Regions from separate parts of the Robertmurraya sp. genome, predicted to be linked through region 2. Evidence: predicted binding sites of a transcription regulator. Region 2 holds the regulator's gene; the other holds the start of a gene.
The links. The regulator Rex, encoded in region 2, represses fermentation and respiration genes when NADH is low (regulators of the CRP and FNR family bind a similar motif). The targets are predictions, from matches to a motif close to TTGTGAAATATTTCACAA.
Positions count from the first base shown of each region.

Region 1: the regulator Rex is predicted to act here: its motif matches at 2,864-2,881, upstream of adhE (bifunctional acetaldehyde-CoA/alcohol dehydrogenase).

Region 1 covers NZ_JAKFCQ010000158.1:8,292-15,893, reverse strand. The annotation lists gene ACGLXV_RS19965 (YpzG family protein) at 1-31, shown strand, start outside; gene adhE (bifunctional acetaldehyde-CoA/alcohol dehydrogenase) at 231-2,834, opposite strand; gene ACGLXV_RS19955 (hypothetical protein) at 2,945-3,172, opposite strand; gene ACGLXV_RS19950 (Dps family protein) at 3,452-3,886, opposite strand; gene rodA (rod shape-determining protein RodA) at 4,010-5,188, opposite strand; gene ACGLXV_RS19940 (hypothetical protein) at 5,345-5,542, opposite strand; gene ACGLXV_RS19935 (spore germination protein) at 5,694-7,331, shown strand; gene ACGLXV_RS19930 (Ger(x)C family spore germination protein) at 7,328-7,602, shown strand, end outside.
Region 2 covers NZ_JAKFCQ010000077.1:18,885-26,486, reverse strand. The annotation lists gene tsaD (tRNA (adenosine(37)-N6)-threonylcarbamoyltransferase complex transferase subunit TsaD) at 1-836, shown strand, start outside; gene ACGLXV_RS11050 (ABC-F family ATP-binding cassette domain-containing protein) at 1,052-2,974, opposite strand; gene moaC (cyclic pyranopterin monophosphate synthase MoaC) at 3,114-3,608, shown strand; gene ACGLXV_RS11040 (redox-sensing transcriptional repressor Rex) at 3,636-4,295, shown strand; gene ACGLXV_RS11035 (YdiK family protein) at 4,323-4,535, opposite strand; gene ACGLXV_RS11030 (CPBP family intramembrane glutamic endopeptidase) at 4,532-5,269, opposite strand; gene groES (co-chaperone GroES) at 5,571-5,855, shown strand; gene groL (chaperonin GroEL) at 5,929-7,554, shown strand.

The sequences.
Region 1 (7,602 bases), on a different contig from region 2:
GGCTAAGAATGCAAAGGCTCATCGCTGGTAAGGAATAGTTTGATGATATGAGGAAAAAGGAATAGTGGTTAGTGTTGCTAACCAAAAGAGGGAGAGCCGTTTAGGTTCTCTCTCTTTACATTTGGAAAGAGTGTATCAAAAATAACCCATCCCCGGGGAAAGGGATGGGTCACTATTATGAATGGGAGATAGGGGAATCTCCTAATGGAAAACACTCTTGGATTTAACGGTTATACACCTTTGAATGCTTCACGGTAAATTTCTGCTAATTCTGTTACTAGCGGTAATTTAGGGTTAGCTGTTGTACATTGATCTTCAAAGGCACGCTCAGCAAGGTAATCAACTTTTGCTTCAAATGCTTCTTTTGTTACTCCGTTAGCTTCAATACTCATAGGGATTTCTAGCTCTTTAGCAAGCTTGATAACCGCTTGGATTAAGCTTTCAACACCCTCTTCAGTTGTACGAGCAGGAAGACCTAATGTTCTTGCAATTTCAGCATAACGCTGGTCAGCGATAAAGTTCTCGTATTTAGGGAATGCAGCAAACTTTGTTGGTTTTGTTGCATTATAACGAATAACATGTGGCATTAGGATTGTGTTAGAGCGTCCGTGAGCAATGTGGAATTCCGCACCAAGCTTATGCGCCAAACTGTGGTTAATTCCTAGGAATGCGTTAGCAAATGCCATACCTGCAATTGTTGAAGCATTATGCATTTTTTCACGTGCTACTGCATCGCTACCATCACGGTATGCTTTTGGTAGATATTCGAATACAAGTTGAATAGCTTTCATTGCTAAGCCATCAGTATAGTCGTTAGCCATAATAGATACATAAGCTTCGAACGCATGAGTTAATACGTCCATACCTGTATCAGCAGTAATTACTTTAGGAACCGTCATGACAAACTGTGGATCAATAATTGCTACATCTGGTGTTAATTCGTAATCAGCTAATGGATACTTAATGTTGTTTAATTTATCTGTGATAACAGAGAAAGATGTTACTTCAGATCCTGTTCCAGATGTTGTTGGAATCGCAACGAACTGAGTTTTTTCACCAAGCTTAGGATATTTCACCACACGCTTACGAATATCTAAGAATTTTTGTTTTAATCCAAAGAAGTCTGCATCTGGGTGTTCGTAGAATAACCACATACCTTTCGCTGCATCCATTGCAGATCCTCCACCAAGTGCAATAATCACATCTGGTTGGAATGCTGCCATTGCTTCAGCACCCTTCATAACTGTATCGATTGATGGATCTGGCTCAACTGCAGAGAATACCTCAACATGAACTAAGTCAGGGCGTTGACGAAGGTAACGAGTAACCACATCTACATACCCAAGCTTCACCATACCAGGGTCAGTTACGATAAATGCTCTTGAAATATTAGGCATTTTAGCTAGGTATTGAGTAGAATTCTTTTCGAAATAGATTTTAGGTGGAACCTTAAACCATTGCATATTATTATTCCTCTTCGCTAACTTTTTAATATTTACAAGATGGATAGCTCCTACGTTTTGAGATACAGAGTTACCACCGAATGTACCGCAACCAAGTGTTAATGATGGCATAAATGCGTTATAGATGTCGCCAATTGCACCTTGTGAAGAAGGTGCATTAACGATGATACGACCAGCCTTCATACGAAGTCCAAATTCCTTCATTACTTCTTCATTTGTTGAGTGAAGAACAGCTGAGTGACCAAGTCCACCGAATTCTAGCATTTCTTCAGCACGTGTTAAACCTTCTTCTAAGCTGTTTACCTTAAAGCAAGCAAGTACAGGGCTTAGTTTTTCACGAGAAAGTGGAGATTCAGGTCCAACTGTCTTAAGTTCAGCAATAAGAATCTTTGTATCTTCAGGCACTTCTACTCCAGCAAGCTTTGCAATTTTAGCAGCAGGCATTCCTACGATAGTTGGGTTAACTGCACAAGTATTTTCATTAATAACCAGTGCCTCAACCTTTTTCTTTTCTGCATCGTTTAGGAAATAGCACTTATTAGAAATTAGTTCTTTCTTCACTTCATTGTAGATTTCTTTATCAATAATAACAGCTTGTTCAGATGCACAAATCATACCATTATCGAATGTTTTAGATAAGATTAAGTCGTTTACTGCACGCTTAATTTTTGCTGACTTTTCGATATAACAAGGAACGTTACCAGCACCAACACCTAGAGCAGGCTTACCAGAGCTATAAGCGGATTTAACCATTCCAGGTCCACCAGTTGCTAAAATAAGTGAAATTCCAGGGTGCTTCATTAATGCTTGAGTAGCTGCTACAGATGGCTTTTCAACCCACTGGATACAGTTTTCAGGAGCACCAGCTTTAATCGCTGCATCACGTACGACACGCGCTGCTTCACTGCTACATTTTTGTGCAGATGGATGGAAAGCAAAGATGATTGGGTTTCTTGTTTTGATAGCAATTAATGATTTGAACATTGTAGTTGATGTTGGGTTGGTTACAGGTGTTACCCCAGCAACCACTCCAACTGGATCAGCGATTGTATAAACACCTTCATATTGGTTGTCATCGATAATTCCAACTGTTTTGTTATTCTTAATATTGTTGTAAACATACTCTGTTGCAAATATGTTTTTAATCATTTTATCTTCAAATACTCCGCGGCCTGTTTCTTCTACCGCTAATTTCGCTAGAGGCATATGTTGGTCAAGTCCAGCAAGAGCCATTTCTTTTACAATGTCATCAATCATTTCTTGTGTGAAACCTTGGAATTCTTTCAACGCTTTTTGACCTTTTGCAACTAACTCATCAATCATTTTTGCTACTTCTTGATTTTCAGTTAGTACTTTTTCTTCAACTGCCATGTTAAAGACCTCCGTTTAAACAATTTAGTTTGTGAAATATTTCACATTCATTGGTAAAAAAATTTAACTTGCAGTATTGCAAGATGTATAGGTAAACGCCTAAATGGGCGTTACGCGCAAACGGGATTTCTAGGGATCTTCTCGAAAGAAATATCTGAAATATATTTAGAACAGCTCTTAACGATGACTACGTAGTTAACTGTCCAAATGAATGCTGGAATGCTCTCATTTTCTCTAAACATCATTGACTCAAATTCATCTTCGATTACTTCCTCAAAAACTTCTAGTGTATAAGTCTCAGTGTCTGTAGAAAAGTTCTTCCATTCGCATACCATCATGTTTATCACCCCTAATGTTTTTCTTGAATTAAATATAACATATAAAAACAATAATAATTTGTGAAATATTGAACAAAGTATGAACAATGATTTTTATCCTTACAACGATAAAAAAAGACTGTAATTACAGGGATTCTTAGTGCAGGTTTATAAAACACACATCATTTATTGAAAACGCTTACAATAAAAACGGTATATTAGTATAATTTTATTCAGATGAGGTTTTTGTTAAAAGAGAAAGTCAGCGACATTTGTCACTGACTTTCTCTTCTATTAATATTATTCTCCTAAGTAGGCAGTCAACATCCAAATATGTGTGTCTAGGGACTCGATAAGTCCTGTTGCCATATCGTTAGTGATGATGTCATGGTTTTCTTCAGCTAGATTAGCTAATGAAGCGAGTTCATCCTTCATTTGTTTGTAGTCTGCAACGAGAGCAGCAACCATTTCGCTAGCTTTAGTTTCATTATTCGTCTCAAGCAGTGTAGCTGTTTCTAAATATTCCTTCATGGTAGCGACGGGCTGACCACCGATGGCTAATAATCGTTCTGCCAACTGATCGACTACTAAACCAGCTTCATTATATAATTCCTCAAACTTTGCATGTAGGGTAAAGAATAAAGGACCTTTTACGTACCAGTGGAAACGGTGAAGCTTCGTGTATAAAACATTCCAGTTTGCGATTTGTTGATTTAATTGAGCTTGTAATTCCATATTAAAATTCCTCCTCAGTTACTTTATAATTAGATTATAACATATATTAAATTATAATCAATATTTATTTATAATTATTATAAATAAGGTAATAGTAAAAATGAGGCTAACGCTAGGTTAGCCTCATTGCTTGTCTTCCGAGCCAAACATATAGGTTTTTTTGTGGTAATGAATGCTGAATATTAAACCCATCGCAAACATATTGCCCATTAAGGAACTTCCCCCATAACTGACGAAGGGGAGGGGAATTCCCGTAATTGGCAGAACTTGAATCGTCATTCCAACATTTTGGAAGACATGAAAGGTAATCATTGAAATGACTCCTGCGCAAATATAAGTGTTAAACGGATCTTTCGCGTCTAAGGCCGTCTTTGTTAAATGGTAGATTAATATAAAGAAAAGACCAATAACGATGCTTGCTCCTACAAATCCATATTCCTCACCAATAACACTAAAAATAAAATCGGTATGACTCTCGGGTATGTATACTTGCCTTTCCCCAAATCCCTTTCCGGTTAATAATCCGGAACCAATTGCTCTTAAAGAATTATAAAGATGGTATCCGGAACCTGCTTGGTAGTTGTCAGGGTCTATCCAGGAGTAAATTCTATTAAACTGGTATGTTTGGACGTTTAAGTATTTTACAAGAACCTCTGGTGCCCAAACAACATAGTAAATAATGGTTGCTCCAAGTAGCGAGCCAAGTCCATAAATGGTAAGAATAATCTTCCATGTAATTCCTGATACGAAAATTAGACCAGTAAATATGGCTACAATAACAAGGCTTGTTCCTAAATCAGGCTGCTTCATGATTAACGCTAGTGGAAGAGCCGTAGATAAGCTCATTTTAGTGAAAAGCCAAAAGTCAGATTGAAAGGTTTTCTTTATGTATTTTTCATGGTGAGATGTTATTAGCTTACTAAGGGAAAGTATGAGAAAGGCTTTCATAAATTCCGAAGGCTGAATCGTACCAAAACCCGGAATTTGAAACCAGCTATGTGCTCCATTTCTTTCAGGTGCAATGCTTTCGGGTGCGATAATAAGAGCGAAAAGCAGAAATATGCCGAACCCGTATAGATACCAGGAAAGTTTTTTATATTGATCGCTATCAAAAAACATAACGACCGCAACAATAATGATTCCTACCACATACCAAAATATTTGCCTAACAAAATAGTTATCATTGTACTGTCCTGTCGTTTGAGCACTATAGATAGATAAGCAGCTTACAAGAAACAATAAAAACAAAATAAGACTTAAGGTCCAATCAAACTTTTCTGTCGGTTTTTTAACAACTTCCATTCTTCTGCACCTAATTCCCTCTTCTATTTACAATTTTATCCTATCAAACAAAAATTCCTCATTCAAGATATGCACAAAAGATTATGATCATTCATTATCATAGTTCTTTTTATATAGACGAAGAAGACTAGGTTTTAGTTTCAGTTATTTGAATTGTTAGGAGCCATTCAGTTCCTTGTCTTTTTTGTTTTTCATCTTTTTCTTTAACACATTGGTAATCGGTGTTCCGTTCATAATCAACCATATAAAGATCGGAGCAAGAAGGTTTAAAGCCATAATCAAGACAACAAATGTCCAAATGACCCATTCAGCATTCAGGATATTCCGATATACCCACGTACTATAAAATTCCATAAAAATCAGCCTTTCCCTCTATCTATTTGGCTACATGTTCTCCAAACCAGTCAGGAAATAAACCGAAATCCTGACTAGAATATGATGTAGTTGGACAAAAAAGTAAGAGAGTAATAAATGTGGAAATAATCATCTTAGGAGTTTTCAATTTATGACTGCAGTAGAAGAGAAGGATTGTTTTTTTAGAGATTTGCAAGATAATGAAGAGTTGATGACTGAGATTTTGGGCAACAGTGTTGACCTGGTCAAACGACGTATAACCTTTCATGAGCATAAAAATATTCAAGCGATTTGTTATTACACGGATGGATTAGTTAATGTTACACAAATAGAACTGTTTATTAGTGACCTACTTTATAAAGGGAATCTGTTACTACAGCATTCAACATTACCTACGGGTAATCCGTTAACCTTGCTGAAGGAACATATGCTTTCAAATGCTTCATTTCAAGTAATCAAAGAGGTCGGTCAAGCTGTAGATGGAATCCTATCCGGAGTCGCAATCCTGATTCTTGATGGAAGCGATGAAGTGTTCATTATACAAACAAAAGGATGGGAAAAAAGAGGTGTAGATGAACCTCAGACAGAGCAAGTTGTTCGTGGTCCAAGAGATGGATTTACAGAAAGCATTCGAACCAATACGGCGCTTGTCAGACGAAGAATTAGAGACCCAAAGCTTCGGATTGAGCAAATGAATATCGGGAAGCGCTCAAAGACAGATATCAATATTGCCTATATAGAAGACATAGTAAAGGAAGGTTTGGTTGAGGAGGTAAAGAAAAGGTTACGTGATATAAAGATCGATGCCATTTTAGAAAGTGGATATATCGAAGAATTAATTGAAGATGCACCTAGATCTCCTTTTACTACCGTACAAAGTACAGAAAGACCTGATAAAGTAGCATCGTCTTTACTAGAAGGAAGAGTGGCTATTTTTGTTGACAATACTCCTTTTGTATTGGTAGTCCCCAGTTTCTTTTGGCAGTTTTTACAGGCAAGTGATGATTATTATTCAAGATTTATGACGGGCAGTTTTTTCCGTGCTATACGATATTTGGCCTTTGTCCTGAGCTTAACTCTTACTTCCATTTATGTGATGCTCGTAAGCTTTCATCAAGAGATGATTCCTACCCAATTGATATTAACCATTGCCTCCGGACGTGAAGTTGTTCCTTTTCCGGTTTTACTAGAAGCATTAATGATGGAAATCTCCTTTGAATTGATGAGGGAAGCAGGACTTCGGATGCCTAAGCCTGTTGGTCAAGCTGTAAGTATCGTAGGATCTCTTGTCATTGGCCAAGCAGCTGTACAAGCAGGGATTGTTTCTCCGTTTATGGTTATTATCGTTGCTTTAACTGGTATTGCATCGTTTGCTATACCAAACTATGCTGCATCATTCTCGATTCGTCTCATTCGTTTTCCTTTGCTAATAGCAGCGGGGACACTTGGATTGCTCGGTTTTTCTGCGATGTTTGCTTTATTAGCCATTCATGCTCTTACTCTTCGCTCCTTCGGGGAGTCATACTTAGCACCAGCAACCCCTTTCCAACCTAAAGATCAGAAGGATACGATCATTCGCTTTCCTTGGTGGAAAATGCAGGCGAGACCTGAAGGAGTTACAGGTGATGAGAAACGTGTCGGAGATAATCAATATCCTAAACCTCCTAATACAGACCCTTATTCTAAAGAAGGGGGTAAAAGTAAAGAAAGTGATCAAAAAGGTGGATATAAATCACGGAGGAAGAAAACCCGTCATATCATCAAGCTTAAGGGGGAGGAGGAAGATTGAAAAGACACCTAAAGTGGTCTCTTTTATTGATAATAATTCTCCTACTAACGGGATGTGCAGGGAAGAGAGAGTTAAATGACCTAGCCTTGGTGATGGCTGTAGGTATTGATAAAGGAGAGGAAGAAAACTCTTTTAAAGTTACGGCACAGATCGCTCGACCAGCAGATGCGAGGGGACAGACAGGTGCTCCTTCTGGGCAGACGGGGGAACCCATTCTCACTATTGTAGGACAAGGTGAGTCTTTGTTTGATGCGATTCGTGATCTTTCTTC
Region 2 (7,602 bases):
AAGAAGCAATGAGAGTGGCTGAATTACAGTTTTCAGATATTGATGCGATTGCTGTAACGGAGGGACCAGGGCTTGTGGGTGCCTTATTAATAGGGGTAAACGCAGCCAAGGCACTAAGCTTTGCTCACGGTATTCCTCTTGTAGGAATCCACCATATCGCTGGTCATATTTATGCGAATCGGTTGATAAAGGAAATGGATTTTCCACTATTATCATTAGTTGTTTCTGGTGGACATACAGAGCTTGTTTATATGAAGGCTCATGGCCACTTTGAGGTGATTGGAGAAACGAGAGACGATGCTGCGGGCGAAGCGTACGATAAAGTGGCTAGGACGTTAAAAATGCCATATCCAGGCGGACCACATATTGACCGATTAGCAGCTGTTGGTTCACCTATTATTGATTTACCGAGAGCTTGGTTAGAGGAAGGGTCATATGATTTTAGCTTTAGTGGATTAAAATCAGCAGTTATCAACACCGTCCACAATGCAGAGCAAAGAGGGGAAGTCATTGCACCTGAAGATCTTGCAGCAAGTTTTCAACAAAGTGTTATCGACGTGTTGGTAACTAAGACAGTACGTGCGGCCAAACAGTATTCAGTGAAGCAAGTGTTACTAGCAGGAGGAGTAGCTGCTAATAAAGGACTGCGTAGCGCACTGGAGAGAGAGTTCGCTGCTATTGAAGGTGTAGAATTAATTATTCCTCCACTCTCTTTATGCACAGATAACGCTGCCATGATTGCTGCTGCTGGAAGTGTCATGTATGAAAAAGGACAAAGAAGTGACTATTCCTTAAATGCAAATCCCGGATTAGACCTATCTATCCACAACACATAACTTTAGGAAAAAGTCCCTATCACGTGATAGGGGCTATTTTTTGTGTATAAACACTGTTTCGACAAGTTTCACTGTGTATAATGTGGATAAAATAAACTAAAATTGTGGATAATGTGGAAAACCCTGTGGAAAGCACATATAAAAACAATTTACTTGTGAACAAAATTGTGGAAAAGAAAAAACCGGGATAGATTCATTCTCCCGGTTCTTTCTGCTTATTCAGCAAGTTCACTCCATTCTTCTAGTAACTCATCTAATTGGAGTTTTGCTGTTTCATTTTCTTCATTAATTTTGAGCACTCTTTCGTGGTCTTGAAAAATTTCTGGATCACAAAGCAGTGTATTATTCTTTTCAATCGTTTCTTCGAGCTGTTCAATCAATCCTTCTATTTCTTCGATGCGTCGCTTTCGTTGACGCTCTAATTTCTTGGCTTCCTTATCGATTTGATACGTATTTTTTTCTGGAGAAGCTACCGCGGTAGCTGCAGCCTTTTCTGCTTGTTCTATGGCTTTCAACTCTTCTTGTTCAAGCTTCTTTTCCACGTAATAATCATAGTCCCCAAGGTACTCAACAGCCGCGGTTTTACTTAGCTCAATCACCTTCGTTGCAATGCGATTAATGAAGTATCGATCATGAGAAACAAATAAAATAGTTCCTGGATAATCCACTAGCGCGTTTTCTAATATTTCCTTACTGTCCAAGTCCAAATGGTTGGTAGGCTCATCTAGTATAAGGAGATTGGCCTTTTGCATCATAAGTTTAGCTAGTGCTAGACGTGCCTTTTCCCCACCGCTAAGAGTGGATACCGTTTTTAACACATCGTCGCCGGTAAACAAGAAATTCCCTAGTACAGTCCGGATTTCCTTTTCACTTTTCAGAGGATATTCGTCCCAAAGCTCATTTAAAACTCGCTTGTTTGAAGTAAGAGCCGCCTGTTCCTGGTCATAATAGCCAATGCTAACGTTGGAACCATAGTGAACTTGTCCCTCTAAGGGTTGTAACGTTCCTTGGATGGTTTTAAGTAAGGTTGACTTTCCAATCCCATTCGGTCCAACTAAGGCAACGGAATCGCCTCTAGTAATTCTGAGGGAAAGTCCCTCAGCTATCCGTTCATCATGATAGCCAACGGATAAGGAATGAACATTTAACACCTCATTGCCACTTTGCTTTTCAATATCAAAACCGAAGGAGGCGGACTTCTCATCTCCAAGAGGTTTGTCCATAACTTGCATTCTCTCAAGCTTCTTCCTTCTACTTTGAGCCCGCTTGGTGGTCGATGCACGAGCAAGATTCTTTTGAATAAAGTCCTGGAGCTTGGCTATTTCATCTTGCTGTTTTTCGTATTGCTTTAGATCACGCTCGTAGTTTTCGGCTTTTTGTTCAAGATAAGAACTGTAGTTTCCTGAGAATTTGCTGATTTGATTCCTAGAGATTTCGTACACTTGATTGACCACTTTATCTAAAAAGTAGCGATCGTGGGATACAATCAAGATGGCACCCGTGTAGCCAGTCAGATATTGCTCTAACCAAGACAAAGTATCAATATCTAGATGGTTGGTAGGTTCATCTAATATAAGAATATCAGGTTTAGTTAATAACAACTTCGCAAGAGCTAATCGAGTTTTCTGGCCACCACTCAAGCTATCAATTTTTGTAGAGTAATCAAATGAGTGGAAATTTAATCCATGTAGGACAGAACGTATATCAGACTCGTACTGATACCCCCCATTCTCCTTAAATTCATTTTGGAGATGGTCATATTCTTTTATTGTCCGCTCGTACAAAGTAGCATCTTCAAATACGGTAGGATCAGCCATCTTTTCCTCGAGCTTACGAAGCTCTTTCTCTTGATTCATGACTTGTTCAAAAACGGTAAGCATTTCTTCCCAAATGGATAATCCGGAAACAAGACCTGTGTTCTGAGCCAAATACCCGATCGTTACATGTTTGGGCTTGATTAAATCACCTGATTCATAGGAAAGGTGACCGGCAATAATCTTGAGTAAAGTAGATTTCCCGGCCCCATTTCGGCCTACTAAGGCAATACGGTCTCTTGTTTGAACTTCTAGTTTTATATTCGATAAAATAAGGTCAGCTCCATAAGACTTGGAAAGCTGGTTCACTTGTAGTAGTATCATTGATTTCACCTCTATACTTCTACGGTTAGTGTATCGCATTCAATACGGATGAGCAATGATATGAGTTGTGAACTATGTTACAATGTTTTCACACAGAACGAGGAAAATAGTGTATGATTTTGAAAGAGGTGTATAATTGATGTCAGAGTTCACTCATTTTAATAAAGAAGGCAGAGCGAAAATGGTAGATGTGAGTGATAAGCCCGAAACGGTACGGACGGCCATTGCCCATTCTAGTATCACAGTCAATCAAGAGATATATGATCGTATCACACATAACCAAATGAAAAAAGGTGATGTGCTAGCAGTCGCACAGGTTGCTGCCGTTATGGCTTGTAAAAAAACATGGGATATTATTCCAATGTGTCATCCTATTCCACTTACTGGTGTCGATATTTCTTTTGATTGGGAATCAGATAACAATTGCCATACTCTACATATATCTGCTAGTGTAAAGACAAAAGGGAATACAGGAGTAGAAATGGAAGCGTTAACAGCCGCTTCTGTTTGTGCGCTTACTGTTTATGATATGTGTAAAGCAGTAGATAAAGGAATGGTTATCGGGAAAACATACCTTGTTGAAAAAACTGGTGGAAAAAACGGTGACTTTAAAAGAGAAGAGAAACTATATTAGTTAAAGGTAGAAGGTAGGGGAAGAACGATGAGTAATGAATCAATGAAAATCCCACAAGCAACGGCGAAAAGACTACCATTGTATTATCGCTTTTTAAATAGTTTACACTCATCAGGAAAGCAACGAGTTTCATCTGCTGAACTAAGTGAGGCGGTGAAGGTCGATTCTGCAACGATTCGAAGAGATTTTTCATACTTTGGTGCGTTAGGCAAAAAGGGATACGGTTACAATGTAAACTATCTATTATCCTTTTTCCGTAAAACACTCGACCAAGATGAGTTAACGAAGGTTGCTTTAATTGGAGTGGGGAATTTAGGGACAGCATTTTTAAATTATAATTTCTTAAAAAATAATAATACAAAAATTGCTGTTGCATTTGACGTAGTAGAAGATAAGGTAGGCACAAAAATTGGAGAAGTGCCCGTCTATCATATGGATGATCTAGAAGAGGTTATTGAAAGAGAAGATATTCAGGTAGCGATATTAACCGTTCCAGCAACGGTCGCACAATCCATTACTGATCGAATGGTTCAAGGAACGGTGAGAGGAATTTTAAACTTTACACCGGCCCGATTAACGGTTCCATCATCAATAAGGGTTCATCATATTGATTTGGCTATTGAGTTACAGTCACTTGTGTACTTTTTAAAGCACTATTCAGTGGATGAAGAAATGGTAGAGGAATAAACAACAAGCCGCCCCTTAGTGGAGCGGCTATTTCTTTTGCTGTTTCTTAATCTCTTTAATTTTAAAATGTAAAAGAATCATCCGAATGCCTGAACCAATATCAAATGTTGCTAGCAAGACAAGCAGGTAAGTAAAAAAGCCCCACTCTCCATTTTGTTGTAAGTCCTGAATCGCAAACACTGTGAACAGAGCACCTAAGACGATGTATATAATTCCTGAGAATAAAGGTGACTGTCTCATAAGAAGAATCCTCCAATAAAGCTTTGCATTTGTTCTGCTTGTTTGATTAATTTTTCTAAGTCTTCCCTATATACGGATTGCACAAGTACAACGAACGTATTCATTGATACGTGAGCAACGATTGGAACGAGAATACGATTGGTTTTTACGTACAAATACGCAAAGGTGAATCCCATCGCCGAATAAAGTAGGGTATGCTCAGGCTCCATATGGGCAAATGAAAAAATGACGGAGCTAAGCAACGCAGATAGGAAAAAGTTAAAACGCTTATAAAATGCCACAAAAATGATCTTACGAAAGACAATTTCTTCTAATATAGGACCAATAACTGAGCTAACGACAATCATAATAGGAAAAGTTTCAATGATACGTAAAATCTGTTGTGTATTATCAGATCCTACCTCAATACCAATCAAACGTTCAATATTCGCAGCAAAGGCTTGGGCAAATAGGGCAAGAAAGACACCTGTGATGGACCAGAGGATCGACCGACCTAAGCTTGCTCCGTTTCTTACTTCATTTGCAGTTACCATCTCTTTACGCAACAGCAGCAGGACAACAACAAGTGTGATAGAAAAGCTGATGACAAGCCAAGTGACACCTGCAAACCCTTGAGAGTGATTTGTATTAAAACCAATCATTTCCATTACAAGAGAGGTTATAGGGACACCAATAAAGCTTGAAAGCTGCATTGCAATATAAGCAATTAATATAATCCAATATTCACGTTTCAAAACAAGTCTCCTTTTCAATCCAATATAGTTATTCTACTCGTAAACATCAGGTTGTATCAAATAAGAAGAATTATTGTCCGTATTTTAGCATTATATGGATAGAATAGATGGAAAAGTACATACTTAGTAAGGTTGTATAATTAACAAGTTATGGGAGGACTTTTACAAAAAATTTATAAAAAAAAGCGGTTTCTCGCTTGCAAAAAAAGAAGAGATTCATTAATATAATAGTTGTGTTAGCACTCTAGTTAAGTGAGTGCTAATAATAAAATCTTACATATATTTGAGGAGGTTGTTTCACTTGTTAAAGCCACTAGGTGATCGCATTGTAATTGAGCTAGTTGAAACGGAAGAAAAAACGGCAAGCGGTATTGTACTACCAGACTCTGCTAAAGAGAAGCCTCAAGAAGGCAAAGTAGTTGCTGTCGGCACTGGCCGCGTACTTGAAAGCGGTGAGCGTGTAGCTCTTGAAGTTTCTGTGGACGACCGCATTATCTTCTCAAAATACGCTGGCACAGAAGTTAAGTTCGAAGGAAAAGAGTACTTAATTCTACGTGAAAACGATATTCTTGCTATTCTTGGATAAGAGTAGAACTTTCTTATTTTAAAACTAAACGAAGACAGAATAGATTGAAAAAACTCGAGGAGGGTATTTTACAATGGCTAAAGAAATTAAGTTTAGTGAAGACGCACGTCGCTCGATGCTTCGTGGGGTAGATGCACTTGCAAATGCGGTAAAAGTAACATTAGGACCAAAGGGACGTAACGTGGTTCTTGAAAAGAAATTCGGTTCACCACTTATTACAAATGATGGTGTAACAATTGCAAAAGAAATCGAACTTGAAGATGCATTCGAAAACATGGGTGCTAAGCTTGTTGCTGAAGTAGCTAGCAAAACAAATGATGTTGCTGGTGACGGTACGACAACTGCAACGGTTCTTGCTCAAGCGATGATCCGCGAAGGCTTAAAGAACGTTACAGCTGGTGCGAACCCAATGGGTATCCGTAAAGGGATGGATAAGGCAGTAGCAGTAGCGGTTGAAGAGCTTCGTGCGATTTCTAAGCCAATTGAAAACAAAGCTTCTATCGCACAAGTTGCAGCTATTTCTGCAGCTGATGATGAAGTAGGACAATTAATTGCTGAAGCAATGGAGCGCGTTGGTAACGACGGCGTAATCACAATCGAAGAATCAAAAGGCTTCACTACTGAGCTTGATGTAGTAGAAGGTATGCAATTCGATCGTGGATATGCATCTCCATACATGGTAACTGACTCTGATAAAATGGAAGCTGTTTTAGACAATCCATTTATCTTAATTACTGACAAGAAAATTGGAAGCATCCAAGAAATCCTTCCAGTTCTAGAGCAAGTTGTACAACAAGGTAAGCCATTATTACTTGTTGCTGAGGATGTAGAAGGAGAAGCATTAGCTACTTTAGTAGTTAACAAGCTTCGTGGAACATTCAATGCAGTAGCGGTTAAAGCTCCTGGTTTCGGTGACCGTCGTAAAGCTATGCTTGAAGACATCGCTATCCTAACAGGTGGAGAAGTGATCACTGAAGAGCTAGGTCGTGACCTTAAGTCTGCAACGATTCAATCTTTAGGACGCGCTTCTAAAGTTGTTGTAACAAAAGAAAATACAACAATCGTTGAAGGTGCTGGAGACTCTGCACAAATCGCAGGTCGTGTAAACCAAATACGTGCGCAAATGGAAGAAACAACTTCTGAATTTGACCGCGAAAAATTACAAGAGCGCTTAGCTAAGTTAGCTGGCGGTGTAGCAGTTGTTAAAGTTGGAGCTGCTACTGAAACAGAATTAAAAGAGCGCAAGCTTCGTATTGAAGACGCATTGAACTCAACTCGTGCAGCTGTTGAAGAAGGTATCGTTTCTGGTGGTGGTGTTGCCCTACTTAACGTATACAAAAAAGTGGCTGCTATCGAAGCAACTGGCGACGTAAAAACAGGTATCAACATCGTATTACGTGCGATGGAAGAACCAGTTCGCACAATTGCACACAATGCGGGTCTTGAAGGATCTGTTATCGTAGACCGCTTAAAGCGTGAAGAAATTGGAACAGGCTTCAACGCAGCTACTGGCGAGTGGGTAAACATGATCGAAGCTGGTATCGTTGACCCAACTAAAGTAACTCGTTCAGCTCTTCAAAACGCTGGATCTGTTGCAGCAATGTTCTTAACAACTGAAGCAGTTGTTGCTGACATTAAAGAAGATACTCCTGCAATGCCTGACATGGGCGGCATGGGTGGAATGGGCGGCATGATGTAATAATGCCCCTCAACCCTTGATATGACTGGGTTTGTTGGTAAGGTGAGA